2 regions of the Exiguobacterium sp. Leaf187 genome follow, and region 1 is predicted to be linked to the other one. Evidence: riboswitches for the same ligand, from Rfam matches in the RefSeq annotation. Region 1 holds a riboswitch; the other holds the start of a gene.
The links. Region 1 has a riboswitch for thiamine pyrophosphate ahead of ASF99_RS07185 (ECF transporter S component). Riboswitches for the same ligand answer to the same signal wherever they lie in the genome.
Positions count from the first base shown of each region.

Region 2: linked by a shared signal. The riboswitch ahead of ASF99_RS04925 (thiamine phosphate synthase) and the one ahead of ASF99_RS07185 (ECF transporter S component) in region 1 are both predicted to bind thiamine pyrophosphate.

Region 1 covers NZ_LMPR01000009.1:578,633-593,717, forward strand. The annotation lists gene ASF99_RS07165 (DEAD/DEAH box helicase) at 1-1,249, shown strand, start outside; gene ASF99_RS07170 (glycerol-3-phosphate acyltransferase) at 1,246-1,776, shown strand; gene ASF99_RS07175 (GNAT family N-acetyltransferase) at 1,789-3,339, shown strand; gene ASF99_RS07180 (50S ribosomal protein L25/general stress protein Ctc) at 3,632-4,309, shown strand; TPP riboswitch at 4,405-4,504, shown strand; gene ASF99_RS07185 (ECF transporter S component) at 4,605-5,177, shown strand; gene ASF99_RS07190 (ABC transporter ATP-binding protein) at 5,174-6,703, shown strand; gene ASF99_RS07195 (energy-coupling factor transporter transmembrane component T family protein) at 6,675-7,397, shown strand; gene ASF99_RS07200 (NAD(P)/FAD-dependent oxidoreductase) at 7,453-8,484, shown strand; gene ASF99_RS07205 (alpha/beta fold hydrolase) at 8,557-9,375, opposite strand; gene ASF99_RS07210 (hypothetical protein) at 9,530-10,798, shown strand; gene ASF99_RS07215 (hypothetical protein) at 10,795-12,063, shown strand; gene ASF99_RS07220 (hypothetical protein) at 12,065-12,301, opposite strand; gene ASF99_RS07225 (antibiotic biosynthesis monooxygenase) at 12,420-12,749, opposite strand; gene ASF99_RS07230 (hypothetical protein) at 12,782-13,405, opposite strand; gene ASF99_RS07235 (GNAT family N-acetyltransferase) at 13,405-13,833, opposite strand; gene ASF99_RS07240 (pentapeptide repeat-containing protein) at 13,878-14,663, shown strand; gene ASF99_RS07245 (nucleotidyltransferase domain-containing protein) at 14,731-15,085, opposite strand, start outside.
Region 2 covers NZ_LMPR01000009.1:191,523-207,608, reverse strand. The annotation lists gene ASF99_RS04965 (AAA family ATPase) at 1-1,819, opposite strand, end outside; gene ASF99_RS04960 (exonuclease SbcCD subunit D) at 1,801-2,922, opposite strand; gene ASF99_RS04955 (hypothetical protein) at 3,325-3,699, shown strand; gene ASF99_RS04950 (hypothetical protein) at 3,819-4,175, opposite strand; gene ASF99_RS04945 (ThiF family adenylyltransferase) at 4,297-5,304, opposite strand; gene ASF99_RS04940 (thiazole synthase) at 5,301-6,065, opposite strand; gene thiS (sulfur carrier protein ThiS) at 6,068-6,268, opposite strand; gene ASF99_RS04930 (FAD-dependent oxidoreductase) at 6,265-7,209, opposite strand; gene ASF99_RS04925 (thiamine phosphate synthase) at 7,206-7,799, opposite strand; TPP riboswitch at 7,882-7,984, opposite strand; gene nagZ (beta-N-acetylhexosaminidase) at 8,041-9,261, opposite strand; gene ASF99_RS04915 (OsmC family protein) at 9,258-9,683, opposite strand; gene ASF99_RS04910 (MFS transporter) at 9,874-11,058, shown strand; gene ASF99_RS04905 (DoxX family membrane protein) at 11,186-11,674, shown strand; gene ASF99_RS04900 (hypothetical protein) at 11,704-11,997, opposite strand; gene ASF99_RS04895 (hypothetical protein) at 12,074-13,141, opposite strand; gene ASF99_RS04890 (hypothetical protein) at 13,152-13,967, opposite strand; gene ASF99_RS04885 (ATP-binding cassette domain-containing protein) at 13,964-14,641, opposite strand; gene ASF99_RS04880 (GntR family transcriptional regulator) at 14,634-15,014, opposite strand; gene ASF99_RS04875 (hypothetical protein) at 15,167-15,355, opposite strand; gene ASF99_RS04870 (SDR family oxidoreductase) at 15,369-16,086, opposite strand, start outside.

The DNA of each region.
Region 1 (15,085 bases):
GACGATTCAAGCAATTGGTTATGTGGCAACGATCCCTGATTGCCGCGCGCTCATCGTCGCACCGGCATCACTGCTCCGCAACTGGGAGGCAGAACTGAAGCGCTTTTTACCCGGTCGACCGGTTCATGTCGTCACTGGTTCTCAATCCAGCCGACTCCGCGAACTGGAGCACTTACCTGACGATACGGTGACGATCGTCTCCTATACGACGCTTCGGACCGACGTCCGTCGCCACCCCGTATATGACGTCATCTTCTTTGATGAAGCACAGCATTTGAAAAATCCGCAGTCACAAACGGTCAGTCAGCTGCGGCATCTGCAAGCAAAACGCCGTTTCGCCTTAACGGGAACACCACTTGAGAATCGTCCGCGTGATATCTGGTCGATCTTCCATGTCCTGTTTCCGGAATTACTGCCGGATTTAGCGACATTTGAGAAATGGTCGTTTGATGACATGCAACAGTTCATCCAACCGTTCTTATTACGGCGCGAGAAACAAGATGTCTTACAGGACTTACCGAAGAAACAGATCGAGCATCATTATGTCGAGCTCGGTCCAAACCAAAAACGCTTATATGCGTCGTATCTCGCCAAACTGCAACTCGAGACGCTGCAACACTTAGACGAGACGAAACGCGAAGATCGTCTGAAATTACTGGCTGGGTTAACGCGGTTGCGGCAAATTTGCAACGATCCGGGATTATTCGTCGAGGGATACAGAGGAGAAGCAACAAAACGAACGCGTCTGCTCTCATTGATTGCCGAAAAACGGGCAGCCGGAAAGCGGATCTTGATTTTCTCGCAGTATACACAAATGCTCGAGCGTATTCGCTCGGATCTCGCGCAACGTCACCTCCCCCACTTCCTGTTGACGGGTGAGACACCGCTTGAAGACCGGGTAGCGTTATGCGACCGGTTCAATGACGGTGAAGTCGATCTCTTCTTGATTTCCCTTAAAGCCGGTGGAACGGGACTGAATCTCGCGTCTGCTGATACCGTCATCCTGTTTGACAGCTGGTGGAATCCGGCTGTCGAACAACAGGCAGCGGATCGCGCCCACCGGCTTGGACAACAATCTGACGTGACGGTCATCAAACTGCTGACACGCGGGACAATCGAAGAAAAGATGACGGAATTACAAGATCGAAAAGCCCAGATGGTCGATGCCGTCCTGACGGCTCCAGACAGTGATGCCTTGACCGTCAAGGAACTCGTTCATCTCGTAACGACAAAGGAGGAACATCGGTGATCCTTGATCTCCTGCTTGGTTACCTTATCGGTAGCATTCTTGGCGGTACGCTCTGGAAGTACATCAGCCGTACCGATTTGGCACAGGTCGGCTCCGGAAACATCGGTGCTCGCAATGCCCATCGCGCCGGTGGGCTCCCGGCCTTTTTATTCGTTTATCTGTTTGATGCCGCGAAGACGGTCCTTGCACTACAGATCACAGACGCATTTTATCCAGTCGCTCTCGCCGTGCTTATTGGTCACTTGTTTCCGTTGTTTCATCCGCGACGCGGCGGCAAAGGGTACGCTGTGTTTTCCGGAATCGTCTTCGCCATCACGCCGTGGGCATACCTTGCCGGACTAGGCATACTCGGTTTGTCATATCTCGTAACGAAAGATAGCGTCAAAGCGGGGCTTATTCCGGTCGTTTTACTCCCGTTACTACCTGTCTACTTTGACGCGGGACCCATCAATATCTTGTGTACCGTTGCCGTAAGTCTACTTGTCCTGTGGGCTCATGATGCACTTCACAAGCCAGTCATTACATAAGGAGGACGTCTCATGATCGATTTTTCCATTGCCACCGCTTCGGACGCGGAAGCAATCCATGAACTGAACTACCTCACCTTCACGGAAGAGATTCCGCAACATCAACCGAATATCGAAAGGAAACGGATTGACCGGTTTCATGATCAAAACACCTATCTGATTGGCAAGGAAGACAATCGACTCGTCGCGATGATTGCTATTCGGAAGCATCGTCCTTTTTCGCTTGAAGAAAAGGGCGTGACGCTAGATGAGACACTGACGGACCCAGCGGAAATCCGCTTACTCAGCGTTCGTCCCGAATACCGCAATAGTCGTACGTTCATGCAATTGATGCGTTTTTTGATGGTCTACTTGGAGCGGGAAACGATTGATCATGTCTATATCAGTGGTACGACACGGGAAGCTAAACTATATGCGCGGTTCGGCTTCACACCAATCGCAGCAACGCTCGGTAGTGGCGATGCCCAGTTCGTACCGATGTTGTTGTCGCGCGCAACATATGAACGATCCGTCATCGCGGACGTTTTACGTCCTCTGCATTTTCTAGCCGGTCCAGTCGAGGTTGCACCAACAGTCCGCCAAGCGGCGCAACAAGCACCGCGTCCGCATCGGACGGCCTCGATGCGTCAGCTCGATCAAGATTTACGGGACCGAATGTGTCAGTTGCTGGATTTGCCACATGTCTCGATGGCTGTTGGTAGTGGTACGCTCGCGAACGATATCGTCGCACAACAACTCAGTGGACATGGATTGATCCTAAACGGTGGCGAGTTCGGTCAACGCTTAATCGATCACGCGGCACGAGCAGGAAAGTCATTTGATATCCACCTGCTTCCGTCCGGTCACCCGATCGACTTAGAACAACTCGCAAGCCAACTGCATCAAACGGAGTACGACTGGATTTGGTTGACGCATTGTGAGACGTCTACGGGCGTTCTCTACGATCTCGATGCGGTAAAAGCGCTATTAGATCAACGAACCGCACTCATCGTCGATGCGATCAGCGCCGTCGGGACCGGACGTTTCTCATACGCTGGCTGCAGATTCGTCACGACCGTCTCCGGCAAGGCTATTGGGGGGTTACCGGGTCTTGCGTTCATCGGGCATACGTCCAGCGTATTGCCTTCCTCCCGGATTCCACGTTATCTGGATCTCGGACTCTATGCGGAAGGGGTTGCTTTTTCCGGTTCCTCAAATCTGTTGCTGGCTTGTCAGGCAGCGCTCGATGCCCTTGATCTCGATCAAGCCGCCATCAAGATGACTTATCTCGAACAGGCCGTTCGGGCGACTGGTTTCAACCTGCTTGCGACTCAAGAAGCACAAGCGCCGGGAATTCTGACGATCGTCCATCCGTCGGCAACGGCTTTAGGAGACGCTCTCCGGATCCAGGGCTATCATGTTCAATATGAAAGCGACTATCTCGTCCGCAATCAATGGCTCCAAATCTCAACGATGGGACAGACGACGATGCGGCACATCGAACGTCTCATCCGTGTATTAGTCCGTGAAAACCAACGCATCACCATAAAAAATGAACAAAATGAAAGACCTCTTAACCCTTGATTTCAAGCGGTTTGGAGGTCTTTCGACTTTAAAAAATAAAAAATAAAGGTTTAAGGATTTAAAACATAGGGGTATAAACTCACTAGCACCGCATCAAACCGGTGACTTACTCACACATGTTTCTCAATATCAGCGTAATGACCTGGGAGAGAAATGCAAAGTCACGAAAGCGTCAGATTCAAAGCGAGTCTGAAACCGATTGTCTTAGCATGTTTCATATTGTTCAGGACTTGTCCTGCTCCTACATTCATTACCTTTTGAGGGCTATACCAAATTCAAGGGGGAAATGAACATGTCAGTTAAATTAACAGCCGAAAAACGCGAGGTACGTCCACGCTCACTCCGTAAACAATTACGTCATGAAGGAAAAGCTCTTGGTGTCGTGTATGGTTACAAAGTGGAAAGTACACCAATCGCATTTGAAGAAAAAGAATTGCTTAAAATCGTTCGAGAAAACGGTGAGAACGTCTTGATTTCACTGAAACTCGACGGTAAAAATATTAACGTCTTGATCAACCGTCGTGATATGGATGTCTTCACACCAACTGTCGATCACGTTGAATTCATCGCCGTTAAAATGGATGAAGAGACAGAAGTCGAAGCAGACGTCGTACTCGTCGGTGAAGCAGCTGGCGCTAAAGTCGGCGGATTCCTGTCACAGACACTCTTTAAAGTAACAGTCGCAGCAACACCAGATAAATTACCAGAGAACGTCGAAGTCGACGTCACGAACCTCGAAATCGGCGATTCGATTTCTGTAGCTGATCTTCCGGAACAAAAAGATTTCCGTATCGTCACAGAAGGCGACATTCAAGTCGCAGCTGTCGTCGAATCTACACTCGAGCAGGATCTTGAGGAAATCGAAGAAGCAGAAGCTGAAGCGCAAGCGGAAGCTGGTGAAGACAACGAAGCGGAAGCTACGGAAGAGTCTTCAGAAGAAGCAAAAGAAGAGAATGAAGATAACAAATAAGTCGTTTATCGATACGCCCTTCGTGGCGTATCGTTTTTTTGTGTCTTGACAATAGACAGAAGATTGCCTAAAGTGAACAGCGTATCATCTATTACCATATCCACTAGGGGAGCCCATTTGGCTGAGACGATTCACTTCGGACCCTTCGAACCTGATCTAGTTCATACTAGCGTAGGAAAGTGGAGCGATCACATCCAATGACTCCTGCTGCGCGCAGTTTTTCTGAGGACCGCTCTCTTTTTTACGGAGGGCGGTCTTTTTTGGCGTCTCCCCCATTCTAAGGAGGACGTACCTAATGCAAAACTGGAAAATGAAAGAAATCATGGTCATGATGATGCTCGCCGTCGCTTGCGGGGTCATCTATCTTGGTTGGTCAACACTCTGGTTACCGATGTCTGCGATCTTCGGACCTGTCGGTGCCAACTGGATGTTTGGGATCTGGATCATCGCGAGCCCGCTCGTCGCAGCAATCATTCAAAGACCAGGTGCCGCCCTCATCGCGGAAATCGTCGCGGCAGCCGTCGAGCTGTTCACGGGTAGTCACTTTGGTTTATCGGCTCTTCTCATCGGGGTCTGTCAAGGACTTGGCGCGGAACTCGTCTTTGCGATGACGCGTTATCGCCGTTATGACACCTGGACATTGATGTTATCGGGTGTTGGAGCCGCGATTGGTAGCATCGTCTATAGTCTGATCGCGAACGGATTCGGTTACTACACGACGACGACGTTGCTTGCGACAACAGGTTTACAATTGATTAGTGGTGCATTACTCGGCGGCTTGCTTGCAGCGATTCTTGTCCGTCGCCTTGTTGCGACCGGTGTCTTGAACGGGTTTGCGGCAGGACGTGCGAAACGGGAAGTCGCATGATTACTGTCGACGATCTCAGCATCCGCTATCCGGGTCAGATGAAATCGGTGCTCGATCATGTATCGCTGACGATCGAACAAGGAACGACCCTTTTGCTTGGACGCAGTGGGAGTGGCAAGACGACACTGCTTCATGCCCTAGCCGGACTGACACCGGAGACGATTGAAGTCGAACAGACTGGTACCGTTACCCGGTCCGGTTCGGTCGGAGTGCTATTCCAAAACCCAGAAGAACAGTTCTGCATGGAAACGATTGGACGCGAAATCGCTTTTAGTTTAGAAAACCGGTCGATTCCACGCGAAGAGATGGAGGAACGAATTGAACGCTTACTCACACTTGTTGGTCTCCCTCTCCCCTTCTCGACACCAATCGCGAGTCTATCCGGGGGGATGAAACAGCGCCTCGCGCTCGCCGCGGTCCTGGCGCTCGAGCCGACGATCTTATTACTCGATGAACCAACGGCTCAGATTGACCCGATCGGGCAACACGAGCTGATGGCGTTGATCTTTCGGATTCAGAAAGAACATGATTTAACGATCGTCTTGATCGAACACCAACTCGATGTCTGTTTACCTTACATCGACAAAATCGTCTTACTTGAGGACGGATCGGTGACTGCAACGGCACATCCGCAGGATTTGTTCCCGCAGGCGTATACGGAGCTTCAAGCGAAAGGAATCGCTGTTCCCTCTTTGTATCCGTATACGTTAGAGACGTTACCTATAGATGGACCACAAGCGGCGCGACTTCACGTGCTTCCCTCAGTCGCTACAGCAGGCACTGCCTTGTTACACGTCGCTGCATTATCGACGAAAGCACCTTATCCGCTGACCGATGCGACATTTTCCCTGCAGACGGGAGAATGGGTGATGCTGCTCGGGGCAAACGGCTCCGGGAAAAGTACGTTGCTTGCAACACTCGGTCGGTTGCTTCCCCATCGTGGAACATATCGGTTCCAGGAACGTCCGGCTCAGCGTTACTCCCGGCGACGCTTTTATGAGCACGTCGGCTATGTCTTTCAACAACAGGATCTGCAGTTTCTCAAGCTAACGGTCGAAGCGGAAATCGACTGGAGTCACCGAGCAGCGACGAGTGACGAGCGCACAACATTACTCGAACAACTGGAACTCGCATCCGTCAAACAGCAGTCACCGCTTGCGCTTAGTACGGGGCAACAACGACGACTCAGCGTCGCGACGATGCTCGGGCAGGCAAAGGATTTGTTGTTGCTCGATGAACCAACGTTCGGACAGGATGGATTGACGACGCGGCGGCTCATGAAACAGTTGTTGACGGAACAACAGAACGGAACGACACTCGTCATGGCAACGCACGACATGGAACTCGTCGCCCGATACGCGGATCGTGTCCTCGTCATGGAGCAAGGGCGGATTGCTTTTGACGGGCGTCCGAGCGAGTTATTCGCTGACGTTCCGTTACTCGAACGCTGTCAGCTACAACGTCCACTTTCGTACCAATTCCAGGAGGTGAAGCGCAATGCAGACGAACGCGTCACCGTTCGCTAAACTCAATCCTGTCATCAAAGGTAGCGGATTGGTTTTCATCATGTTTGCCTTGATTGCAACGAACGACTGGGTCAAGACGTTGGTGTTTCTGAGTTTTGCTATCGCGCTGCTACTCCTCTCCGGATGGGGTCCTGTCGATTTCTTGAAACGGCTCGCACCTTACAGTCTATTATTCTTATTGACGTTCTGGATGATGGCGGCGTTTGGCAAAGGTACGAACACGCTCTGGTCGTTCGGTTGGTTTCATGTCACGTCGGAAAGTGTCGTACATGGCTGGTTACTTGCCTTACGGATGGCGACGTTCGTCTGCTTAAGTTTCGCTTTCGTCACGACGACCGATGCGACCCGGTTCGTGATGAGCTTGATTCACCAGGCAAAGGTGTCCCCTCGCTTCGCGTATGGATTCCTTGCCGGGATCCGCTTTCTGCCACAACTGGTCGAAGAAGTCCGCGTCTTACGGCGAGTCCGAATGATTCGGAACGTGCACAGTCGCTTTCCTGGTGATGCGTTCCTATCAATCGGCTTACCGCTCTTCTCGCGATCAATCCAGCGGGCAGAACGGATGGCAATCGCTTTCGAAGCCCGTCATTTTTCAGCGGAACGGACATATTATGAAGTGCCAGTCGTTCAGCGCCAGGATATTATCTACCTCGGGGTCATCCTCCTGTTTATCAGTCTTGTCTTTTGGTTATGATTACCGCCACCCGTATCCGGGTACACTCTAGCAAGACAAATTGAAGGAGAACGACATGAAACGAATCCTCTTGATTGGTGCAGGACACGCTCACCTGCATTGCATTACCAATGGACCAACAGAAGACGTCGAGTGGCTGATTTTAAATGCCTCGACGTACCAATATTACTCGGGCATGTACTCCGGACTTGCTGACGGAACGTACGATATCGATGAGATCCGTATCGACGTCGCCGCACTGTGTCGCGCCAATGATAAACAGTTCATCGAAGAGACCGTCATCAAAATCGACCCCGATGAAAAGGTCGTCTTCGGTGCATCCGGCAGACACTATACTTATGACGTCGTCTCGACGAATATCGGCTCGTTCGATTGGTCGGAAGACACGACACGATTATCGATCAAACCGAACTACCGGTTACCGGATACATTAAAGCGTTTGCAACAAGCAAAGCGTCCGGTCGTGATCGGAAGCGGCGCAGCGGCCGTCGAGATGGCGGCGTCCTTGAAAGTGGCGGATGTGCCGATTACACTGATCACGGATCCAGAGTTACTTTCAGGACACCCCGCAGCGGAAGCGATTGCGAGACGCTTACAAGAACTCGATGTTCATTGGATTCGAGAACGGCCACTGAACGAGGCGTCTCCTCTCCGCTTTTCACATCATCCACCAATCGAGTCAGATGCCATCATCCGCTTAACGGGTGCGAAAGCACCGGTATTGTTTGCAGACAGTAAGCTCTTCACGGAAGCCGGGTTCCTACTCGTCAATGAGCAGTTGCAAGCGCTCAATCATCCAAGTCTGTTTGCTGCGGGTGACGCAGCGACCCTCGTCGCTTATCCCGATATTCCAAAGAATGGCGTCACAGCTGTCCGACAAGCACCGATCTTACTAGCAAATCTCTTACGGTACGTCCAGGAAGAGGCACTGAAAACCTATCGTCCGCAAACGAACTATTTGACGATTTTATCGATGGGACCACGTCATGCAGTTTCAATGTATGGCAATCAGTATTCGACTCACCCGTTCGGTTGGTACTTGAAGCGCTGGATCGATCAACGGTTCATGCGGAAGTATCGCCCTTAAAAGCGTGCGCCGGCGCACGCTTTTTTCTGTTCGCAAAAACAAGCCATGGACGGGTGTCCATGGCTTGTTGGATTAGACGGTTTGATTTCCTTTAACGTACGAGAGTAACGTTTCGTTGAACTTCTCTTGTTCATCAAGCAACATACCGTGCCCACTCTCTTCGAAGACTTCAAGTCGTGCATGTGGGATTCCCTTTTGCATTTCTTCCGCGAACTCGAACGGACAAACTTGGTCTTTTTTACCGTGGATGATCAACGTATCGACTTTGATGTTCTCGAGTTTTCCACGTAAGTCTTCATCACGTAATGCGATTGCTGACTGAATCGTACCGTGGGACGAAGCGGCGATGCTAAGACCATGGAACCATTGTTGAAGTGGTTCTGGATGTTCCTTCGCAAAGAAGATTTCCCCGAATCCTTTGAGCATCGACGGACGATCTTGTTTCGTGTCGGCAATCAACGCATCGACTTCTTCTTTCGTCATCCCGTATGGATAGCCATCTCGCTGTGTAAAGACAGGTGCCGCAGCTCCTGCGAGGACAAGTTTACTAACTTTTGAATCTCCGTATTGCAAGAGATAGGACAAGGCGATTCCTCCTCCCATCGAGAAGCCAAGCAACGTGACATTCGTTAATTTCAGCTGTTCGATGACTTCATTGACGTCAGACGCCATCGTCTTATAATCGTATCCCGTTGCCGGCGCATCTGATTTGCCATAACCGCGATAATCGATCCCGACGTAACGGTACCCTTCTTCGACGAGCAGATTCTTTTGATACTCGAACATATTGTTGTTTGCCGGCCAGCCGTGTAAAAAGACGACCGGTTGACCCGATCCGACATCCTCGACATAAATTTTCGTGCCATCAACTGCTTGAATGAATGTACCCATCATAAAACCCCCATAAAAATAGATTGACTGTGCATGCATCTATTATTCCCGAGTCAAGAGATATCAAACATCTTAATATTAAAGCATTATAGAAAATTCTGTCTATTATAGAAATTATGGTAAAATATAGTCACTAGGATAAAGGAGGTTTTTCATGAGACGCTATATACATACGGGTATTCTCGCAGGCGTAGTCTTACTTGCCGGATGTGGTAAAGAACAATACTTAGACCTTACATACGATGTTAATTACTGGGGCGGTATTTCGACTACCTTTGATGGGCAAGAGATACCGGATCTCCCGAAAAAACAAACCGCTGCTTTGTTGAAGGTTTGCCAGCAAAAACCAGACATGAAGCACTTACCTGATCGATATGTGCAACACGAAGGATTTGACTTATACTTCCTGCCTCCGAGTATCCAAGGGCGTGAGTTCCAACACGTCCGTTTCCTGTCAGACGAAAAAAAAGACTATCTGGCGTGTCAGCCGATTCGCCATGCGGATTATGCGGTCCATCAGATCAAGCGAAGTGATTATCCATTCGTCGATTGGTCAAAACAACCGGTTAAAGCTAAATCGACGATTGTCCGCTTTAAACCTGTACCAAAAAAAGTAATGGATCAGCAAAAACAGGAAAATGAAGAAAGTAAGCAATCGAAAGAGATGGGACATTACCTCTTCCCGTCCTACCAGCTGTCCTTACCACCGGAAGGTCAATTCGTTCTTTTCATGAAAGACAAAAGTAAGGACGACGAACAAACACTCTTTGAGACGACCGAATCCCTATCCGGTTCCGAATTGAATTTAGCTTTTCGTGTCATTCCGAATAGTGGTTTGCAACATACATCAATCGAACTAATGACCAGTGGTGATCGTATCGGAATTCCATCCGTCATTCAAGATCATGTGATGGGGCAATCGTATCAAATCGAACGAAAACAACTTCCTGATACACTTTCAGTGGGACAGACGGTTCCTTTTGCGACTGTTCGGAAGAAAGAAGAAGGCAAAATCATTCAGGAAACATCGATTTATATGCGTCTCAATCCGACTTACGAAAAACCCGCGAATTACAAATACGTATTCTTTGATACATCGCCAACCAGCTATGTCGGTTTTATCCATCAATCACCGAAACAGCTCGTCGAGAGCGATTATAAGTTTGTCTCGGCAATACCGGATAAATTAGCGAAAAAAATCGCTCAGGAATTAAAAGAGACCGATGTCATGGAGCCACAGGGCACGAAACTAAATCAGAAAAAATTAACATTGATGCGCCAAGGAAAAAGCCAAACGTTCGAGCTATTTGAACGCAAACGCGCCAAAAAGCTTGAAATCTATGTCGTCAAAAAGGGAACAAAGAACGGTGCTAAGCTGTCGGGTACGACAAGTGAAGCACTCAGTGAGGTGCTTAACAAATGAACAAACGTTACTGGATCGGACTCACACTTGCAGCAACGCTCGCGTTAAGCGGTTGTCAAAGTGACGCTCCGAATTTCAAATGGGATTACTTATCGAAATTGTATGATGGAGCGCGGTTTAAAGGCAAAGAACCTCCGAAGAGGTTATCGGAAAAGGAAATGAGTGTCATCATGGAGGAGTGTCGATCAAAACCCGTAAAAGCTCCAAAAAATTATTCTTACGGTGACACGTTCTCCGTCGTGATGACGGCACCATTTGAAGATTACTTAGGACAAATGGCTCGTTATGTCCAGTCCGGAGAACAAACATATCTGTATTGTCAGAATATGGCTGACAGCGAGTATCACCTCTTATCAACCAAACAAGATGTCTTTGCGAAAACGAAGCTGGTTGAACATCCGACCGAGTTAGAAGTACAGCCAGACACCATTAAAAAAGAGGACTGGTTCTCACGTGATGATAACATCATAAACGGTTCTGTTCGAAAATTAGCGCTACCTGGATCAGGTTACCTGGTGATGAAAGCGACTGATGTAACGAAAAAAGACGAACGAAAGACATTCGTCGTCTATGCAGAAGCCCTTACTCCCTTTACTGAAGATACGAAGCTTTATCTGACGTACAATGAGAAATATAATGAGAATGACGATATATCGTATAACTCCTTTGTACGCATACCGCAATTGATCAGTGGACAGCAGATGGAGACGTCGATCCATGCGATGAAACAGCCCGGAAAAGTCCGCTTCATTCCTGGTGACGGCACACCGGAACATTACGGCACGCTTATCGCAACAGAAAAAAACGGACACCAATTCCGCTACGAATTGTCGATTCAGCACACGATGGAACGTCCGTCTGAGCTTGCTCGACAGGACTTATCGGAAGAAGATGTTCTATCCACTATCAATGACATAACACTCTTCCATCAGAAGCAGTTCAAGCATTATCTTTATGATCAAAGCGATTCTTCTAAAGATCGTCTTAAAGTCGAGGATACGATCATGATGACAAGTGATGAGTCCGGGAAATTGCAAAAAGCAATCAAGTCAAGTGAACAGGCTGACGTACGAGGAAAACGGGCGAAGTGGAAATACTTGACGTTCCGAAAAGGAGTGAAAGGACAACAATACGAAGTTTATCTCGATAAGCGTGTCAAAAAGACCGATATTTACTTGAAGGATCCGAAACGTGACGTGTCGGTTCATCTTTCGGCGACAGGTCGTGACATCATTCTCTCCTTATTTGAGCTATACGAAAAATGACTCACACCATAAAGATGAGATGTTGGAGCAAATAAATCAAGGAACACCAGAAGATGAAAGCAATCCCCTCGCGTAACCACTCTTTACGCGTCAACGGTTCACGTAAAAAGGACACGCAAGCAAACAGCAAGACGAAGAAGTAGAGATAAATGAAGCCACCGCTCGTTAAGAAACCAAAGAGCAGGATCATACCACCGAGGACGGACAGGCTAGAGACGACAGGTTTACGATAGACCATGCGGTGTCACCTCGTTTCATCTAGTTTGTTAGAATATACCCAGATTACGGAAAAACAATCTATTTTAATGTACTAGACAACACCCCTTGAGAGGCATCCTCCCAAGGGGTGTTGTTGTTTATTCCACGACGGCACTGTGATCAGCGACGATCGCATATTCCGTGACGGTATTCGACGTCACGAGCGGTTTGACTTCGGATGTTCCGCTATCCCGCTTATGATGCACGCCTTTGTACGCTTGACTCTCTTGCCATGCATGAAATGCTGCTTGATTCGACCATGTCGTCATGATCGTGACGATGTCTTCTTCTGCCTGACTGATATCGACGAGGACTTGCATCCGGTGGAACCCTTCCATTCGTTCAATTCCTTTCGTCGTCTTAAAACGCGCTGCGACCTGATCTGCTGCACCTTTGACGACGTGTAACTGGTTCATGACGATCCACATGTTCTTCCCCCCCTTTTTTCGTCTTCAGTATACTAAAAGTCATTCCGGGTTGAAAACGCGGATGCGTTATCGCTTGGTAACGTCAATCGTTGGATCGTCTCTTTTCCGTCTACGCTCGTCGCGATCATCTCGAAATAGAGCGAATGCGGGAAGGCATCCGGTAACGGTTGGACTGTATGGAAACGTTCCTGATCTGCTACCGACAATGAGCGTTGCATCGGACGAAGCGGCGCTTCGCCATCAGCCGTCGTCTTATACGGCTCGAACCGGATCGATTTCATTTGTTTCGAACCGTTCATGCCGTAGGCGACAAGGTATCGACCTTCGTCCGTCGTCAACAAACGACCTTCAAACCAATCCGACTCCCTCGTCTGTTTCGAACGAATGATTCGGTCGATTCGTTGTGCCTCATCGGTTTGTTGCAGGAGCAAAAACAAGCGGTCGTGTTTCGCTTCAAGATACGCGACGGCGTAATGGTCAGACAGTCGTTCGACGAAGTAGACGTCGCGCGCTTCAATCGGCGTGTTCGTCATCTGTGTATATAACTGGGCGACTTGCTTCGCCGTAAAAGAAGCGGTCTCTTGACGTGGCTGCATCCCCGTCAGCGTTCCGAGCACGAGACCGAACAATAAGATGAGGAAAAGACGCCGTTTCATCAGTCGACCTGTTTGACGAGCAGATGATAGCTCATCCCTGGTGGATAGTCATCGATTCGTCCGACTTCGACGAATCCTTGTCGCTCATAAAACGGGAGCGCTTGAAACGAGAATGTCTCGACGCGGATTCGCTGAACACCCGCTGCTCGTGCCCATTCCTCCAGTTGACGGAATAACTGAGTACCGAGCCCACTTCCCCGTTCCTCTTCGGCAACGAAGAACCATTCAATATGTAACCAGCCCCAGTACATTTCCCCTGAGATGCCGCCGATCGGTTGATCATCACGCGTCGCAAGTAATGTGACGGCTTGTGTTCCCTCGGAGCGTTTCGTCGCATGAAGCGGTGAACGCTCGACATTGTATTGACGCACTTGTTGCCTAAGCCAGTCCTGTCCGTCCTCATTTTCCTTGAGTTGAAATTGCAGCATGTTCAAACTCCTTTCTTGTTATAGTAGTAGTGGAGGTGAATCCGATGGAACCTACGTTCCAGATTGATTGTACGAAGTGTTTTGGTTTATGTTGTACCGCACTCGCTTTTTCGAAATCCAGTGATTTTGGTCATGACAAACCGGAAGCAACACCGTGTCATAATCTTGACGCGGACTACAGCTGTCGCATCCATGACCGGTTACGCGACAGCGGCTACAAAGGCTGTACCGTCTATGATTGTCTCGGTGCTGGACAGCATCTATCACAGCGGACATTCGAAGGCGATGATGCACCTAAGCGACGCCAAGCGATCTATGCTACCTTCCCGAAGATGGTTCATTTGTTTGAAATGATGTGGTACATAACCGACGGGAAACGTGATGTCACGCGTGACATCCACAATCAACTCGATGAGACGCTTGCTGCACTGACTCGGTACGCGGCATTACCAGCCGATCAATTTGAACGACTTGACTTGATACCGGTTCGTCAAACCGTCCGACCACTCCTTGAAATGATTGCATCGCGTGTTCAAGCTCAGTATAGCGGAAGACGCGACCAGACACCACGCGACTGGGTCGGAAAACAGCTACAAGGACGTAATTTCTCAGGTGCCAGTGTTCAGAACCAGTGGTTGCTCGCGACGAACTTGTCGCACAGTGACCTGCGCGGAGTCAACTTTCTTGGGGCTGATTTGCGAGACTGTAACGTCAAAGACGCCGATCTGACGGACGCGCTCTTTTTGACACAAGCACAAATCAATGCGGCAATCGGTAATGCGGCGACGCAGTTACCGCGTCGCTTACTCCGTCCGTCCCATTGGCGTTAAACGGAAGTGAACGATAAGGAGGCACGTTTTCGGTCGATTGATCCGAAAGCGTACCTCCTTTTGCTTGTTATCGTTTACCGAGCGTAAAGCCGTCAAAATAACGCCCGCCGAATAGTGCGAGATAATCATCGACTAACGCGACGACCCCTCGTCGGTCATCCGATTGATAATACAACTCGAATGCCAGCGTATGTCGACTAGCATAGTCTTCGTCAAACTCCGCAAGAGCACGAATCGCCCACTTTCCTTGTCCGATGAAGCGACGATTGGCACGAAGAACGAACTCGATGCTCTGTTCATATAAACGTGACGCAATCGCTAAACCTTCCGCGCGGTTCGTTACACTCTCGAAATCGTCGAGCACATCACTTAAAAAATACCGTGCGCGCTCTTGTTCCGAAGTCGTCCACACAACAGGTCCG
Region 2 (16,086 bases), 390 kb from region 1:
ATTGCTCGAGTTGTTGCAGGCGAGTCTCAAGACGCGCTTTTTCCGTCTGTGCTGACGCTAATCGGGCTTCCGTCTGTTCGACTTCCCGAAGCTGTGCTGAAACATCCGCATGAGATGACTCGTTTTCACTCGTCTTTTGCATCTCGGTCGTCAGTTGCTGCAGACGCTCCGCAATCGTCCGGTACGAGGCTTGTAACTCTTGATGCGCTTGTTGCGCTTCTAGGAACCGCTGTTGTGCTACATCGACGGATAGTTCCTTTGCGACGGCGACAGCATGCTGTGGATGCGACATACTGCCGCAGACTGGGCAAGCCGTCCCGTCCGTCAATCCTTTGGCAAGTTCAGCAGCCAGTTGTTCCCGTTCGTATCTACGCGCTTCTTCGTATTGGCGCGCTGCTACCTCTTTTTGGTCCCGAACGCTTGTGCCGCGGACAATCAGCTGTTGCCGTTCTGCTTCCAATTTGTCATGTTCCGCCATCTTCGTCGCCAGCTGTTGCAGGATGAAGCGCCGTTCTTGCACCTTTAAGCGCTCTGCTCCGATGTTTTGCAATGGATGCAGTTGTTCTTGAACGTTCTTTCGCTCCGTCCGTGCTTGTTCGAGTTGCTTCCGTAATGACTCTGGGTCCAGAAGCTTCAAACGTTCTACTAGTTGTTGCTGTTGTTGCCGTAAAGCCGTTTCTGCTTCCAACCGCGCGCGCTCTTCTTGAATCTTTTCGAGACGACGACTGAGTTGCTCAATCTGTGGTTCCTCCGCTAGCAATCGATCCACTTTTGCTTGCACGACATCTTGTTGCTCTTTCAAGCGAGCGATGTGCTGCTCGGTTTCCTGTTTTCGACGCGTGAGTTGCGTCAATTGTTCTTGATCCTGCTGCCACTGGTCATAGATCGGTCCGATGATTCGAGCGCGCTCAGCCGCCATTGCTTCTTCTTGCATCTGTTTGATTTCCGGTAAGCGATCCACTAGCAACTGTTCCGTCTGTTGAAGTCGCTCCTGCTCTTGGAAAACCGCTTCGAGTTGCTCGCCTTGTTGCAATTGTGTCGTTTTCTTCTCGACGATCGCACGGGTCTCTATTTCAGCTTGACGAGCAGCCGTTAACCATTCGTCCCGTTCTGTCGTCAATGCCTCCATCCGTAACCGGATGTCACCTTCCGTCAGTTCACTCCAGTTCGCTTGCACAGGTAGTTCCTCAAGCTTGGCCCATTGCTTCGTCTTCGTTTCCTTGATGCGTGCCGCAAGATCGAGCGCTTGTCGGTGCAAACGTTGCTGGAACTCACCATAGTGTTCCGTCTTAAAAAGCTGTTTGAGAATCTGGAGTTTGTCTTTTGACTCTGCCATCAACAGTTCGCGGAACTTATTTTGCGGCAACAGGAGAATTTGCGAAAACTGTTTATGGTCGAGCTGAATCAGCTCTTGAACCCGTTGCTTGATTTCCGGAATCTTGACCGCGAGCGGTTTCCACGTCGTTCCGTCGAACCGAGCGAGCTCCGCTTCATGCGAGTAGCCGGTTTTATTGACCGGATGCGGTTGACTTGGTTGGCGGATGATCCGGTACCTTTCCCCTTTCAGCGTAAACTCCAGTTCAACTTCCGTCTTTTGCTCGGGCACGGCAAAATGACTTCGCAGTTCGCTCATTTCCCGTTCGCCGCCTGACGTTTCGCCATACAGGGCGAACGTCAATGCGTCAAAGATTGTCGTTTTTCCTGCCCCGGTATTCCCGGAGATGACGAACATCGTCCGTCCGGCAAGTGCCGTGAAATCAATCGTCTCTTCACCAGCAAATGGTCCAAAGGCGCGTAATGTCAGTCGTTCTGGGCGCATGTCGCTTCCTCCTTCAGGACGGCTTGCATCGCTTCCGTCGGTTTCTTCTCACGAACTGCTTCATAAAACTCACTGAACAGGTCCGCAACGGATGCATCCTTGACTTGTTCACGCGACGCCTTGACCGCCCGTGTACTCTCGCGGACGAATCCGATTCGCTCGAGGTGCAGGATGTTCGGATAGATCTTCTTCAGCTTGCCCATCGGATCCATCAAGGCTTCGCCGTCCGTTAGGTTGATCTTTAAGTAATCGTCCGTGTCTTGTGTCGTGACGAACGCCGGGTCTGTCAGCTCCGCGAGACTTCCAGTCAATTCCCGCAAGTCACGTTTCGGTGCAAGTGGTTCGAATCGGCGATCGAACGTACCCACTTCGTTCAACGTCAACACATCGACCCCTTTGACATGATGTGCTTCCGAGAATGAATATTTCAAGAGCGATCCGCTGTAGCGAACCGTCTCGGATTGAATTGCAAGCGGATTGTGTAAATGACCGAGTGCCGCATACGTAAACGGTGCAAATTGGCTCGCACTGACCTGTCCTGCTGTTCCAACGGACAATTGCCGCTCCGAATCCGTCTCGAGTCCACCGATTACAAAAGCATGACCGACGAGGACACTCGGTCCATCCGGAATACATCCGGCAAGGATAGTCCGCATCGCGTCATCATGTGTTTTGATCGTTTCATCCTGATGCACGTACCGAACGGTCGCCGGATCGGCAAATGGCACAGGGTAAAACGACACTCCTTTGATCGTGACCGGAGTAATGACCGGCGTTAATTTTCCGACGAGATGCAGACCGGCCCGTTGGAGTAACGTCGTTCCGAAACTTAACCGTTCGGCCGAATCGTGATTTCCACTGATCGCAACGACCGGGATATCCCGGTCAAGGATCAAGGCAGCGAGCGTCTCGTCAAGCAGTTCGACGGCTTCCGTTGGTGGTACAGCGCGGTCGTACAAGTCACCTGCAATGACGATCGCATCCGGTTGTTCACGGTCGACGAGTGTCAAAAAATCGGCTAAGACCGCCCGCTGGTTCTCGAGCATCGACTCGCCGTGAACGATTTTGCCGAGATGCCAATCGGCAGTATGTATCCATTTCATCTTCATCACACTCACTTTTTGAATATAGTAGCTTAAGTGTAGCATGCAAGCGGTCGTTCTGCGACGAACATCCGTTTGGAACACAAAAAGAAGGAGTCATCATATTTCTTAGCGACTCAACAATGAATTTGAAGAAATAAAAAGTATACTCTTTGTTATTGAAGAGAAGCACTATGCGTTATCTTTCACCTGAATTTCTTAGGTGATTTATACGATGCTCAAACAAATCTGACGAAATTTTGATGTTTTGAAAAACCTTACTTCCGGTCACTTCCAATATCCAATAAATGTATTTTGTGTTAAGCTAGTGTCGTTATACCTCAAGTAATAATTGAATCATGTCAGGACTCTCGTAAACTTTAATCGTTATGGATCATCCATTGAAATATGAGGAGGTAAAACGTGAAAAAACTTATACTGTTAGCTCTGTTATGTACTTTATTATCTGCCTGTAGCATCAACGAGTCTAAACTCAGTTTGAGTGAGTTACAGACAATACCTAACGATGTACAAATGAAAATTAATCCTGACTCTACTTTGCAATTGATTAACACGAAAGATGATATCGCCTATATTGTCTATAACACAAAGAAAACAATTACTACTGATCTCGAATCAAAAGAAGATACAGTGAAAATAAAATTGGACGAATCTAACGATACTAGTAAGAAAATGAAACAACATGTCTTTAAATTAACATTAGATTCTAAGCATGAAATCATCGACGTCTATTTAAACGGTAAATCTGCTGTATTCGATAACGTAACCGGTTCATGATTTTTGATTTCATAAAAAAATGAACACATATCACCCTCATTTTACTTGTAGATTGAGGGGATATACAAAAAAGCAGAAGGCGAATGCCTCCTGCTTTTTTCACTCTCGTGACGAATGTGTTATTTCGTCCGTTGTTTTCTGAAGCGTTGAACGGAACGAATCACAGAAACCGATCCGCCGATGATCGCACCGACGCCGACGACGATGCCTGTTTTAAATTTTTTGCCCGATTGTTCTGATTTATGCGTTGCTTGATTGTGTTCAAAAAGTTGTTGGAGGGGCGACGACGTCTCGACTTCGAGAATTTTCGATGCATCCTGATGCACGTCTTCTCTACGTTCGACACTACAAGGTGACAGATAGAATGGGTTCAAGTTTGTCCGGTACCGATCCGGATTCCAGTTGGCTTGCTGAACAACTGCTTGGGCGTCTTCCGTCTGTGCTTGATCCTTGATTGGATCGAATTCTTGTTTCATCTGAATCACTCCTCTTCACGTTCAAAACCTGTAGACCGATTTACGTCTGAAGTCTTATTTACCTGTTTTTCAAACATTTAAAACATATATATTTAAAATTAGTTTTAATGTTTTGTGAACGTTAGCCGAAATAGGCATGATAGAGCCGTTTCGCTTTAACGAGATCCGCCTCGCCATGAATCAGAACACGTCCATCTCGGAAAGCGACCATCCGATGTTCGTCCGTCGTAAACGCCAGCAAATATGGATTATGGGCGGAAATCGCAGCGACCGGCTGGAGACGTTGTTTCAACTGTTCCAGATCCCGCTGTCCGTCTCCTCGGATTTGAATGGCATCCCGACCGCAGAGTGCCGTGAAACGCACCGTTTGATCCGATAAGTAAGGGTAGGACGGATCGATGCCGCACGACGGGCACTCCGTTTGCTTCAGTGACTGGACGTTAATTTGTTGGAACGTATTCGACCAGACATCAAACGCTAGCAAGCGCGTACGCATGGCGTCCGTCTTTCCGCTCAACCACTTCAATGCTTCTGTCACCTGCAAGGAAGCGACCATCTGTACAGCTGGTCCGATGATTCCCGCTGTATCACACGTCTCCTGATCTCGCGGTAATTGATCGAGCAGACAATGCAGACACGGCGTCTCTCCGGGACGGACGGTAAACGTGATCCCATAACTGCCGACGCATCCACCATAAATCCACGGAATCGAACGCATCGACGCCATGTCGTTCATCAGCAGGCGAATATCGAAATTGTCCGTCGCGTCGATGATCAGATCGATATCATCGAGAAGCCACGTCAGCGCTGCCCGGTCGACGTCTAATACATGCGCTTCGATCGTCACCGTCGAATTAATCGCTTCAAGCCGTGCTTTTGCGGCAATCGCTTTTGGTACGATGTGACGCGCATCTTCCTCGGTATAAAGCTGTTGTCGTTGTAGATTACTCCACTCGACATAGTCGCGGTCGACGATTCGGACGACACCGACACCGGCGCGGACGAGTTGCTCTGCCGACGCCGTTCCGAGCGCTCCCATGCCGATGATCAGCACCTTCGCTGATGCCAAGCGTGCTTGTCCCGCTTCCCCGATCGGTTGAAATCGAGTTTGCCGTGAGTAACGGTTCATCGAATCAATCCACTCGTTGGACTACTCGCGACCGCATACTGTTTCTTCTCGATACGTCCCGCTTCGTATCCGAAGCGACCTGCTTCGACAGCTAGTCGCATGGCGTGCGCCATCTTGACCGGATCTTTCGCATGGGCGACAGCGGAGTTCAATAAGACACCGTCCGCACCGAGCTCCATCGCATAGGCGACGTCGGTCGGCGAGCCGATCCCGGCGTCGACGATGACCGGGACCGTCGTCTGCTCGATGATGAATTGCAAATGGAGCGGATTGAGAATACCTTGTCCGGAGCCGATCGGTGACGCCGCCGGCATGATGGCGTGACAACCGAGTTCTTCGAGTCGTCGTGCAAGGACGACGTCGTCCGACGTATACGGTAAAACGATGAAGCCTTCTTTAAGTAATTCTTCAGAAGCCCGCAACGTCTCGATCGGGTCCGGTAGTAACGTCTTATCGCAACCGATCACTTCGACCTTAACCATGTCGCACATACCGGATGCCCGCGCAAGCTTCGCAAGCCGAACAGCTTCCTCCGCCGTCTTCGCACCGGCCGTGTTCGGCAGTAAATCGTACTTCGCTAAATCAAGCGACTCCAAAAAATTCGCTTGTTGTTTGTCAAAGATGTCGAGCCGACGGACGGCGAACGTCAAGATTTGTGAAGCGGACGCATCGATCGCTTTCTGCTGCACCGTAGCATCCGTATATTTCCCTGTTCCGAGTAATAATCGTGATTCAAATGTCTTTTCTCCAATTTTCAACATGTTTATCCTCCTCCTACGAAATGAACAATTTCAAATGTGTCATTGTCCCGAACGACCGTCTGACCATACACCGCGCGATCGATGATTTGTCGATTCTGTTCGACGATGACGAGCTTTTCCCCTAAGCCGAGTTGCGTTAGCATGTCCTCAATTGTTTTAATCTGTTCGATCGTGTGGTCATTGCCGTTAATCGTAATGTTCATCGGACTTCCTCCTTTTGGATCAACCGTAATGTATTTACCAAGACTTCCGCTGTCGCCGGTGCGAGTAATATGCCATGCCGATGATGCCCTGTCGCCATGAAGATCCGACGGGATGAATCGGCGACTCCGATATATGGCAAGCCGGACGCTGTTTGCGGTCGTACACCGGACCAGACTTCTTCGATGACTGCGTCACGAATCGGTGGATACAGTCGTTCTGCTGCTTGAAGCAATGACGTGAGTCCAGCGACACTGACACCGACCGTCTCGTCGTGCGGCAGTTCGGTCGCACCGATCAAAATCCGACCGTCTGCTTTCGGAACGAGGTAGGCGGCTTCATCAAACAGAATCGAGCGTAACGGCTGACCCGCGAGACGGACTGCGAGACATTCCCCTTTGACCCCATATGTCGCGATCGAAATGTCAGCTGTATCGAGCAAGGCTTGCGAACCCCGTCCGGCAGCGACCGTCACCGTTCGTCCGGTCCACGTTCCCGCATTCGATTCGATCCTAATGAAGTCATCGTTCTCTTCGATGCGTGTGACCTCCACCTGTTCTTCAATCGATATGCCACGTGCGTGTAAGGCATACATCAATGCAGTCGTCAGTCGTCGTGGATCGATTTGACCGACCGCTGGAAACAGATGCTCGCGTCCTTTACGTTTCAACAAAAACGGTTGTTCCCGGTACCCACAATCGATACCTGTTTCTCGCTTGAGACGACGTGCAAGCAGCGGATACAGACGACGACTACGTGCGGCAAGTGCATGCAATTCCGCTCTCAGCTCGATGTCGGTCGCAAGCATCCCGGCAGCCGCTCGGCTTGTCCCTTGTCCGCATGTTCCACGTTCTAAGACGACGACGGATTCATTCTGACAGGCGAGACCGTAAGCAAGCGTCAAACCGATGACTCCACCGCCGATGATGATGTGATTCGTCATACGCGAACCCCCTGATAACGCTTGACGGCGGCGAGTGGATCCGATTGGCCGAGAATACCCGATAAGACGGCGATTCCGGTTGCACCGGTCGCTGCGATTTCAGGCATGCATTCTGGTGTAATCCCACCGATCGCAATGACTGGTTTCGTCGTGAAGGTGACGACTTGCTTTAATGCGTCGATCCCTCGTGGTGGCACGTCCGGCTTCGACGCTGTCGGATAAATATGACCGTACAGCAGTCGGTCGGCTCCTTCCGCTTCTGCTGCCAGTGCCTCTGCTAGTGAATGGACCGATTTCCCGATGACGAGATTCGGAAAATGACGTCGCACATCGCGGACACGCAAGGAACGGCGCGTCAGCTGCACACCGATGCCGGCGACATGGGCGACGTCGACCCGGTCATGAACCGTTAACTGTTCAGGCGAATAACCATGCCCAAGGAGTGCTTCAATCAGATCAAGTAATTCTGCCGCCGATAAGTTCGGTTCACGTAGATGCAGCTGATCCGTATAGGGTTGAAGTGATTGAAAGGTCTTTATTTCGTCAAGCGGATGAATGGATCCCGTCGAAATCAGATGTAAACGCATCATGTTCTTCCTTTCCATACGAAAAAGGACCACTCCCGATGTTGAAGGGAGTGGTCCGAAAATGCGCTGAAGCGCTAAGGATATCTAGGGTTTCGAGCCACTTCCCTCCGCTAGTACGAACTAGATCAGGTTCAAAGGGTCCGGATACTTCCGTCTCAGTCTGCTGGGAGACTCCCCTAGTGTCTTTTCGTGTTTAATTGGCTTGCCCCATTAGTCTAGCATGAGTCGCTTTGCTTCGCTAGTCCTAGTTGAGCGCTTCCACTTGCTGAATCAGCTCCGATTTCGTCGGTCGCTGTTGCTCTTGGCTGTCGGCATACGTCTGCTTTAGCTTCAGGATGCGCATTACTTTAGCATCGAGCATCTCCGGCGTCAGCGTTTGGTCTTTGACGGCTTGCATCACTTCAGCATGAACTTTTGCGTAAGCACCTGCCTCTGAAAACATCGCCATATCAGCTCCATTGACGAGCGACTGACGTGCCGCTTCTGCGAGACCATATTGTTTCGTGATCGCTCCCATGACGAGATCATCCGTGATGATGACACCGTTGAATCCGAGTTGCTGACGCAAGAGGTCAGTCAAGATCGGCTTTGAGAGCGAGGACGGATTCGTATCGTCGTACGCGGGATAGAGAATATGGGCGACCATTACCATCTCGGCGCCCTCTTGGATCGCTTCTTTAAACGGTAACAGTTCCGTCCGCTTCAATTCTTCCTTTGATGCCGTCACTTTCGGTAGCCCGACATGGGAATCGACACTCGTATTGCCGTGACCGGGAAAATGTTTGACGACCGGAATCGTTCCCGTCTCCTGCATCCCGTGCATCAGGGCCGTACCAAGCGTCGCGACAGTATTCGGATCAGCACTTAACGCACGGTCGCCGATGATCGGATTGTTCGGATTACTGTTGACGTCAAGGACCGGCGCGAAGTCCATGTTGAAACCATAAAATTGTGACAAATGTCCGAGCGTACGTCCGACGTCTTCCATTTTCACTTCATCTGCTCCTTGCGCTATCCGTTGACTCGTCGGTAACCGTAATCGTTGATCCGGTACCCGGCTGACCCGTCCGCCTTCTTCATCAATCCCGACGAACGCATACGGTTTTTGGTTCGTCTCTTGAATCGCACGCGTGAACGTCAAGAGTTGCTCTTCCGACGTAATGTTTCCGCCGAGCAGTAAGACCCCGCCAATCGCATGCGTCTGTAACAATTTCCGGTCAGCTGCTGAAAGTTCTGTGCCGGCGACTCCGATGTAGAGCAGTTGATCGATCTTTTCTGACGTCGACATCGCTTTAAGTTGCTGCTTTAGTTTTGCTTGTTGTCGTTCTTCTTTCGTCGGCTCAGGCTTCGGTTTCTTTTCTTCTGTCGGTTGCTTCGTTTCCGGTTGTGATGGTTTCGTTGGTTCCGTCGTCTCCTGTGCACACCCTGCAAGCAACAGACAACCGATCAGTACAACTTTCTTCACAAAGGATCCTCGCTCCGCACACCATTGATCGAATAATAGACGGAAATCTCAGCGTTCAAGGATTGCGAGACCGAACAATATTTATCCTTTGATAACGAGATGGCGCGACGGACCTTATCTTCCGGGAGATCACCTTCAAGCCGGTAATGAATCGAGATCGACGTAAAACGCCGCGGATGGTCCTCTGCCCGTTCTCCTTCGATATCCATTTCGAAATGGGTGATCGTCAAGCGCATCTTCTCTAAAATCGAGACGATATCAATTCCAGTACAGCCGGCAACGGCATGTAGTAGCAGTTCAGTTGGTCGTGGCGCTTGGTTTTCACCACCGTTTTCGGGTGCTGCGTCCATCGCCAGATGATGCCCTGATTCCGTCTGTCCACTAAACCCCATCTGTTTGTTCCATGTCACTGTTGCTTGCATCGTTTCCACTCCTTTATAAGTAGTCTTCTTCTGTAGTATACGCAAAAAACAGCAAGCCTGGAAATTCACACGCTATTTCGAATAATGGTTCTTTTCCCGAAATCTCGCTTTGCGATACCCGACGAAATCGTTTCATGCTATCCTGTTACTCATAGTTTCGCGCGCAAGCGCTAGAATTGAGGAATCATCCATGTCACCTACTACTCGTTTAAGTCGACGCGATTGGCTCTTGATCGCCACGTTGTCGCTCCTGACGTTCGTTCTCGGAACAAGCGAATTCGTCATCGTCGGGATCCTCGCTGAAATCTCCTCAGCCCTTGATATCACGATCGCAACAGCAGGTACGCTCGTTTCAGCCTTTGCCATCTCCTTTGCAATCGGTACACCGATCGTCATGTCGCTGACCGGTCACCTGGAACGGCGTCGTCTGATCCTACGTCTCTTACTCGCCTGGGTCTTGCTGAACCTTGCCAGTAGTTTTGCTCCAAGTTACGAAGTGTTGCTCGCAACCCGCATTCTGACAGCGATCCTGACCGGCGTCTTGATTTCACTCGCGATGGTCGTCGCCAGTGACGGTGTACCTGTCGCAAAACGCGGTGTCGCCGTCTCGTTCATTTTCGGTGGTTTTACACTTGCGAACGTTCTCGGTGTCCCAATCGGAACCTTTATTGGTCAACATGCTGGCTTTGAAGCCACGTTCTGGCTAACGACGGTCATGGGATTGATCGCGTTTCTCGCCGTGTGGAAAATCGTTCCGGTCCAGCAATCGATGGGTTCCGGTTCAATCAAGGAGCAGCTTGGACTGCTCGCCAACCCACGGATCCTGATCGCTTTCTTTATTCCATCGTTCGGATTCGGGGCAACCTACGTCGTCTACACGTACCTTGTACCGATCCTGCAAACGGAACTCGGGATTGCGAAGACGTGGATCAGTCCGATCCTGCTCGCTTACGGCGTCGTCTCGATCTTCAGTAACATCCTTGCCGGTAAAATCGCCAGCAAAAATCCGATGGGACGCTTACGGTTCGTCTTCGTCGTGCAAGCAATCGTCCTTGCTGCATTATACTTCACGACAGCATCCCTTCCGCTTGGTCTGTTCAACATCGCCTTGATGTCGTTGATGTCGATTTTACTGACGACTTCGACACAAATCTATTTGATTGACCTCGCTGAAAAGTTCAATCCGGAAGCAAAAGGACTCGCTGCTTCATTGATGCCGGTTGCGAGTAACGTCGGGATTGCTTTTGGTTCGGCACTCGGTGGCATCGTCTATGCGAACGGTCCGATGATGAACACGGCACTCGTCGGTGGACTAGTCGCGCTCGTTGCTGCTTTATTAACTACAATCAGTCATCGCCTCGATCAACGGTCATGAAACCGTTACCTTACCCTTTTTTGTAACAGGTCGATGACGGTTCGATGACGGTATGATGATAGTCCCCATCTCACTGATGATTTTTCAGTATGATGGGGACTATGTTGTAGTAGAGGAGTGTCTGAAAGTGAAAGCATTACACATCATCGGTCTCGGTCTGTTGACGATCATCCGACTCTGGCTCGGAATCCAGTGGTTCATCGCTGGAATCGGTAAGTACATCAATGGCTTCGATGCACAGCCGTTTCTCGAAGGAGCGCTCGCGAAGTCAGCTGGCGAAGACGCACTCGTCAGTTCCTGGTATGCGACGTGGATCGAGCAACTCGCCTTACCGAACGTCGGGCTGATCAACGCCTTGATTCCGTTCGCGGAACTCGTCGTCGGGATCCTGTTGATTCTTAGTCTGTTGACGGTTCCTGCACTGGTCGTCGGTAGTATCATGAATCTCAATTACTTACTCGCTGGGACGATTGCGTTGAATCCAGTATTCTTAGCAGCATCAATCGCATTACTTGCTGCAGGACGCTTTGCGTATCACATCGGCATCGATCACTGGATCATCCGCTGGTATCGCTCGTCGCAGCAACCGCATCCCCTAGACCGGATTCCGGTCTAACGAAATAAAACTCTCCCGCACGGGGAGAGTTATTTTTTTTGTTGCTCGAGAATCGTCTGTTGTGTCGGAACCCCGCCGACTGAGACTGTCCGCTCGAGGAACAGATAAGGTTTACCATCAACTTCAAAGCGACGGTCACCGAGATAACGTGCCGAATGCCCGCCCGTCGCGAGCTTTTGTTCGATTGCTGCGACATGTTCGTCGAGTGAATAAAACCGATCGTCGAACGTCATCGTGATGTTTTTCTTACGGTACCCAAGTAAGAAATTGTAGTAGAACCAATACATAGCACCTGCGAATACGACAAAAATCAAGAATTGCATGTGAGTTCCCCCTTTGTATAATCTTTATACGTTGGAAGAAAACAGGAGGTTTCAAATATTTTACTTTTTTCGTAGTTCAGTTAATTGTCATCCCGTTGAGTTGAAGGTCACTCTTAGGCATGTCATATTTAATTGTTCCCTCATATCGAACTTCTTCAGTCTGTGCATCTAAAACAAGGATAGATGTGCCATTTTTCTTTGTTTCGATGAAGGAATACACTAAATCGTTCTCAAGGATTGCCGATGTGTGTCGTTGCACTTCATTGGCATCTCGTTTAGGTAAATCATAACGATGCTGCGTGAATTGCTTTGTTCGTAAGTCAAACGTCGACCATTTGATTTTTGTTTCGGTCATGTTCTCTGTCATCCCTACGACGGTACCTTCGTCTATCACACGTGTATCCCACATGTCTTCAACTTCAAACAACTTTAATCGTGTCGTTGTTGAATTGTCTCTCAGATAAACTCTTGTCTTAGCATCATTAGTCATCTTTCGGTATAAGACACGATTCTGATAGATGGCAAGTACCTCATCCTCTTCTGTTAATTGAAATGGTAAGTCCATTAATTGGACTGTTTTTTTCTTTAAATCAATCACATAGATATGATTTGTACCTGGTTTTTGTACAACATCGCCAATACGTTGGACATATAATTTTTGCTTCGTTTGTTGAAACGGTCGATAGTAGATCCCTTTTGTCTTTGCCGGTTTCGGTAAAGAATAAGTCTGCACCTTTTCGGTTCCACGTTTCCATGATTGTAGATCCCATGATCCATCTTCATTGACATGTAATCCAAATACCTTTTTGTCTTGCTCATATTTTGATATTTCCTCTTGATTCATAAATTGTCGGAATTCACGTGGTGCCTTACTCACTCCTGAGTAGTCCATTGTTAAACCAGATAAGTAATTCGATTGTTTCTTCTTTACTTTCCCCATCAAGTTAACTTTGTATTTCGTTCTATATGCTTCGGGATCATTAAATTCAAATTGAAGTTGCTTTACAGTTTGATCATCTGGATTTCCTTGTATCGTTTGTACCGCAAATTCAGGTTCTTCCATTGAAGAGGAGTACACAACATACACTCCAAGTGTCAAAATACAAATGACTCCCAAACACAATATATATTTATAGGTTCGCATAGTATACTCCTCACACCGTGACTTTTTGTTGCAATAGTCGAAGACTTTTCCAAATGACATACATGAAGTACAGCAAGCTTATCCCAATAGTTAGAATTAACTCTTCTGTTTCAAGTAAAATATGAGTTTCATCTAAAAACGCTAATATACCAATCGTTAAAGCAACAGGAACAAAAATTTCAATTCCAATTCTGATAATGGCTTTTCCTTTACGGAATGATCTTTCAATTAGAATAAGTAAGAAAATAAAACTGACGATGAATAGTGAAATGGCGAGAATGATCCCTAAGTCGATCAGATTCATCGTATAAAAATCGTTCATCACGTTTCGGACTGGACTTAAGTCACTTTGATTTTGATATTCCGGCTGAATCAACCAATCAAACAGATAAAAACCTGATTGCAATACACACCACTGAATGCCAATAAAACTTACGATGATTAAAAAGACTGTCGTCAATTTTGAGAAGAAAATGCTTGCCCGATTTCCTGGAAGCATCAATAAACGATAAATATACTTTGTTTCTCCTAACCAATCTCGATACCAAATTTGAATCGCATAGATGACAACAATCGCCATTCCGATCAGAGTCATATAGCTAAAGAAAGAGGACGCCTCAGAGTATCCGAGTGTATCAATTTGTTTAAGTGCTTCTGTGACAGAAACTCGGTTAAATTCCATGAAATTCTCAACTTTCCGTGCGTGATACATGACTTGCGCAACGACCGACACCAGCTCAATTGCTACCATAGCAAGCACGACAATCATATAAAGCTTAAAACTCCGCTTAATCTCTTCGTTCGTCAATTGTATGTATTGTTTCATCGCTGATAGACCTCCCGCATCCGGTCCTGAACCGATTTCCCATACAGTTCTCGCATCTCTTCCGTCTCATGCTCATCGATGATTCGACCGTCCTGCAAGAAGACGACCCGGTCGATCAAGTGCTCGATTTCCTGAATTTCGTGTGTCGTCATCAGGATACCGCGTCCTTCCATGAAGTGACTCGAGAATAGTCCTGCAATCTGTTCTTTCGTAAACAGATCGATCCCAGCGAATGGTTCGTCGAGTAGTAAGTACGGACGATCGAGCGCAAAACCAAGAATCAAACTGACCTTCGCCTGGTTTCCTTTTGATAAGTCCGTAATTTTATCTGTCGATAACAGCTGGAAGATCCGCATCAGTTCATCCGCTGTCGCCTGGTTCCAGTCGGAGTAATAATCCGCCATATACGTCAGCGCATCACCGACCGTCATGTAGCCGGGCATCGTCTGGATATCCGGAACGAAGGCAATCTTGTTTCGATTGACCTCGCCATCGACGAGAACTGTTCCCGCGTTGACTGGGACGAGACCTGCGATTGCCTTCAGGATCGTCGATTTTCCTTCACCGTTCAAACCGATCAGACACGTCAGTTGATCCATCGGAACCGAGAACGATACTCCTTGAAGAACTGGTTTTTTTCCGTATTTCTTTTGTAAGCCATGGACTTCAAGCATCGATCTTCCTCCGTTCCGTTTCCTGATAGACCGTCTCGACCTTCGAGACGACCTCATCAAGTGGGATTTGAATTGCCTTGACGGCATCGATGAATTCAGAGACGGCTTCTTCCAGCATCTCGGCACGTACTTTTTGAACGACTTGTGAATCACGTGTAATCTTACTCGGGACATTCCGTTCTGTTGTAATCAATTGCTGCTCCTCCATCTCTTTGTATGCTTTTTGTGCGGTATTCGGATTGATTCCGAGCTGTGCGGCGATTTCGCGGCGGGACGGGATTTCTTGCCCGCTTTGCAATTCCTCAGTCGCGATTCGTTGTTTGAACCAACGGACGACCTGCAGGTACACCGGGCTTCTTTGGTCGAACTGCATCGGTAGACCTCCCTTTCCTGTTTAATGTATTAAAACAATAATACACTTCTCTTCTGTATCATACTCACCATACAGTTTGACTGTCAAGATAGTTTGTCTTCTTTATCACGAAAAAACCATCATCCAATTTTGGATGATGGTCACTTTACTCGTTAATAGGGATTCGGATCTTCCTGCGGTGTATCCGGAATCTCGGTTGGTTCTGGGAACGTATCCGGTTCCGGCTGACGGACCGGGTCTTCCTGTGGCGTATCTGGTACCTCACTCGGTGGTGTCTGCGGTATCTCGTCCGGTTGATGATCCGGTTCGCGTTCAGGCACTTCATTCGGATTCTTCTTCATCTTGATTTCCCCCTTAAGACGTGATGTAATCGCCGCCGTTGATATGAATCGTCTGACCCGTGACGTAACTCGAATCGCGAGAGGCGAGATAGACATAGGCCGCTGCATTTTCGGACGGTTGTCCCCGGCGTTTCATTAACGTATCTTCCCCATGCGCCTCGACTTTTTCCTTCGAGAATGTCGCTGGAATGAGCGGTGTCCAAATCGGACCTGGTGCGACGGCATTAACACGGATTCCCTTCTCAATCAAGCTCGAGGCAAGTGAACGTGTCAATGTCGTGATTGCCCCTTTCGTCGCTGAGTAATCGATCAACGTCGGTGCTCCACGATAAGCCGTCACCGATGAGGTATTAATGATCGTATCTTCTTTATGCAAATGTGGAAGCGCAGCCTGAATCAAATAAAACATCGAAAAGACATTCGTCTCGAACGTTTCCTTCAATTGATCTGGTGTAATCGCGAGGAAATCATCTTGCGGGAATTGTTTCCCGGCATTATTAACGAGAATGTTCAATTGTCCAAACTCTGCGATGACGGTATCGATGATTGGTTGTGCGTGTTCCGGTCGACTAATATCTTTCGCGATCTTTAATGCTTTGACGCCGTATGATTCGATGGTTGCCACAGTTTTTTCAGCGTCTTTCCCCTCATTTAAGTACACAATCGCGACGTTTGCCCCTTCTTTCGCATAAGCGACAGCGACGGCACGACCGATTCCACTGTCCCCGCCC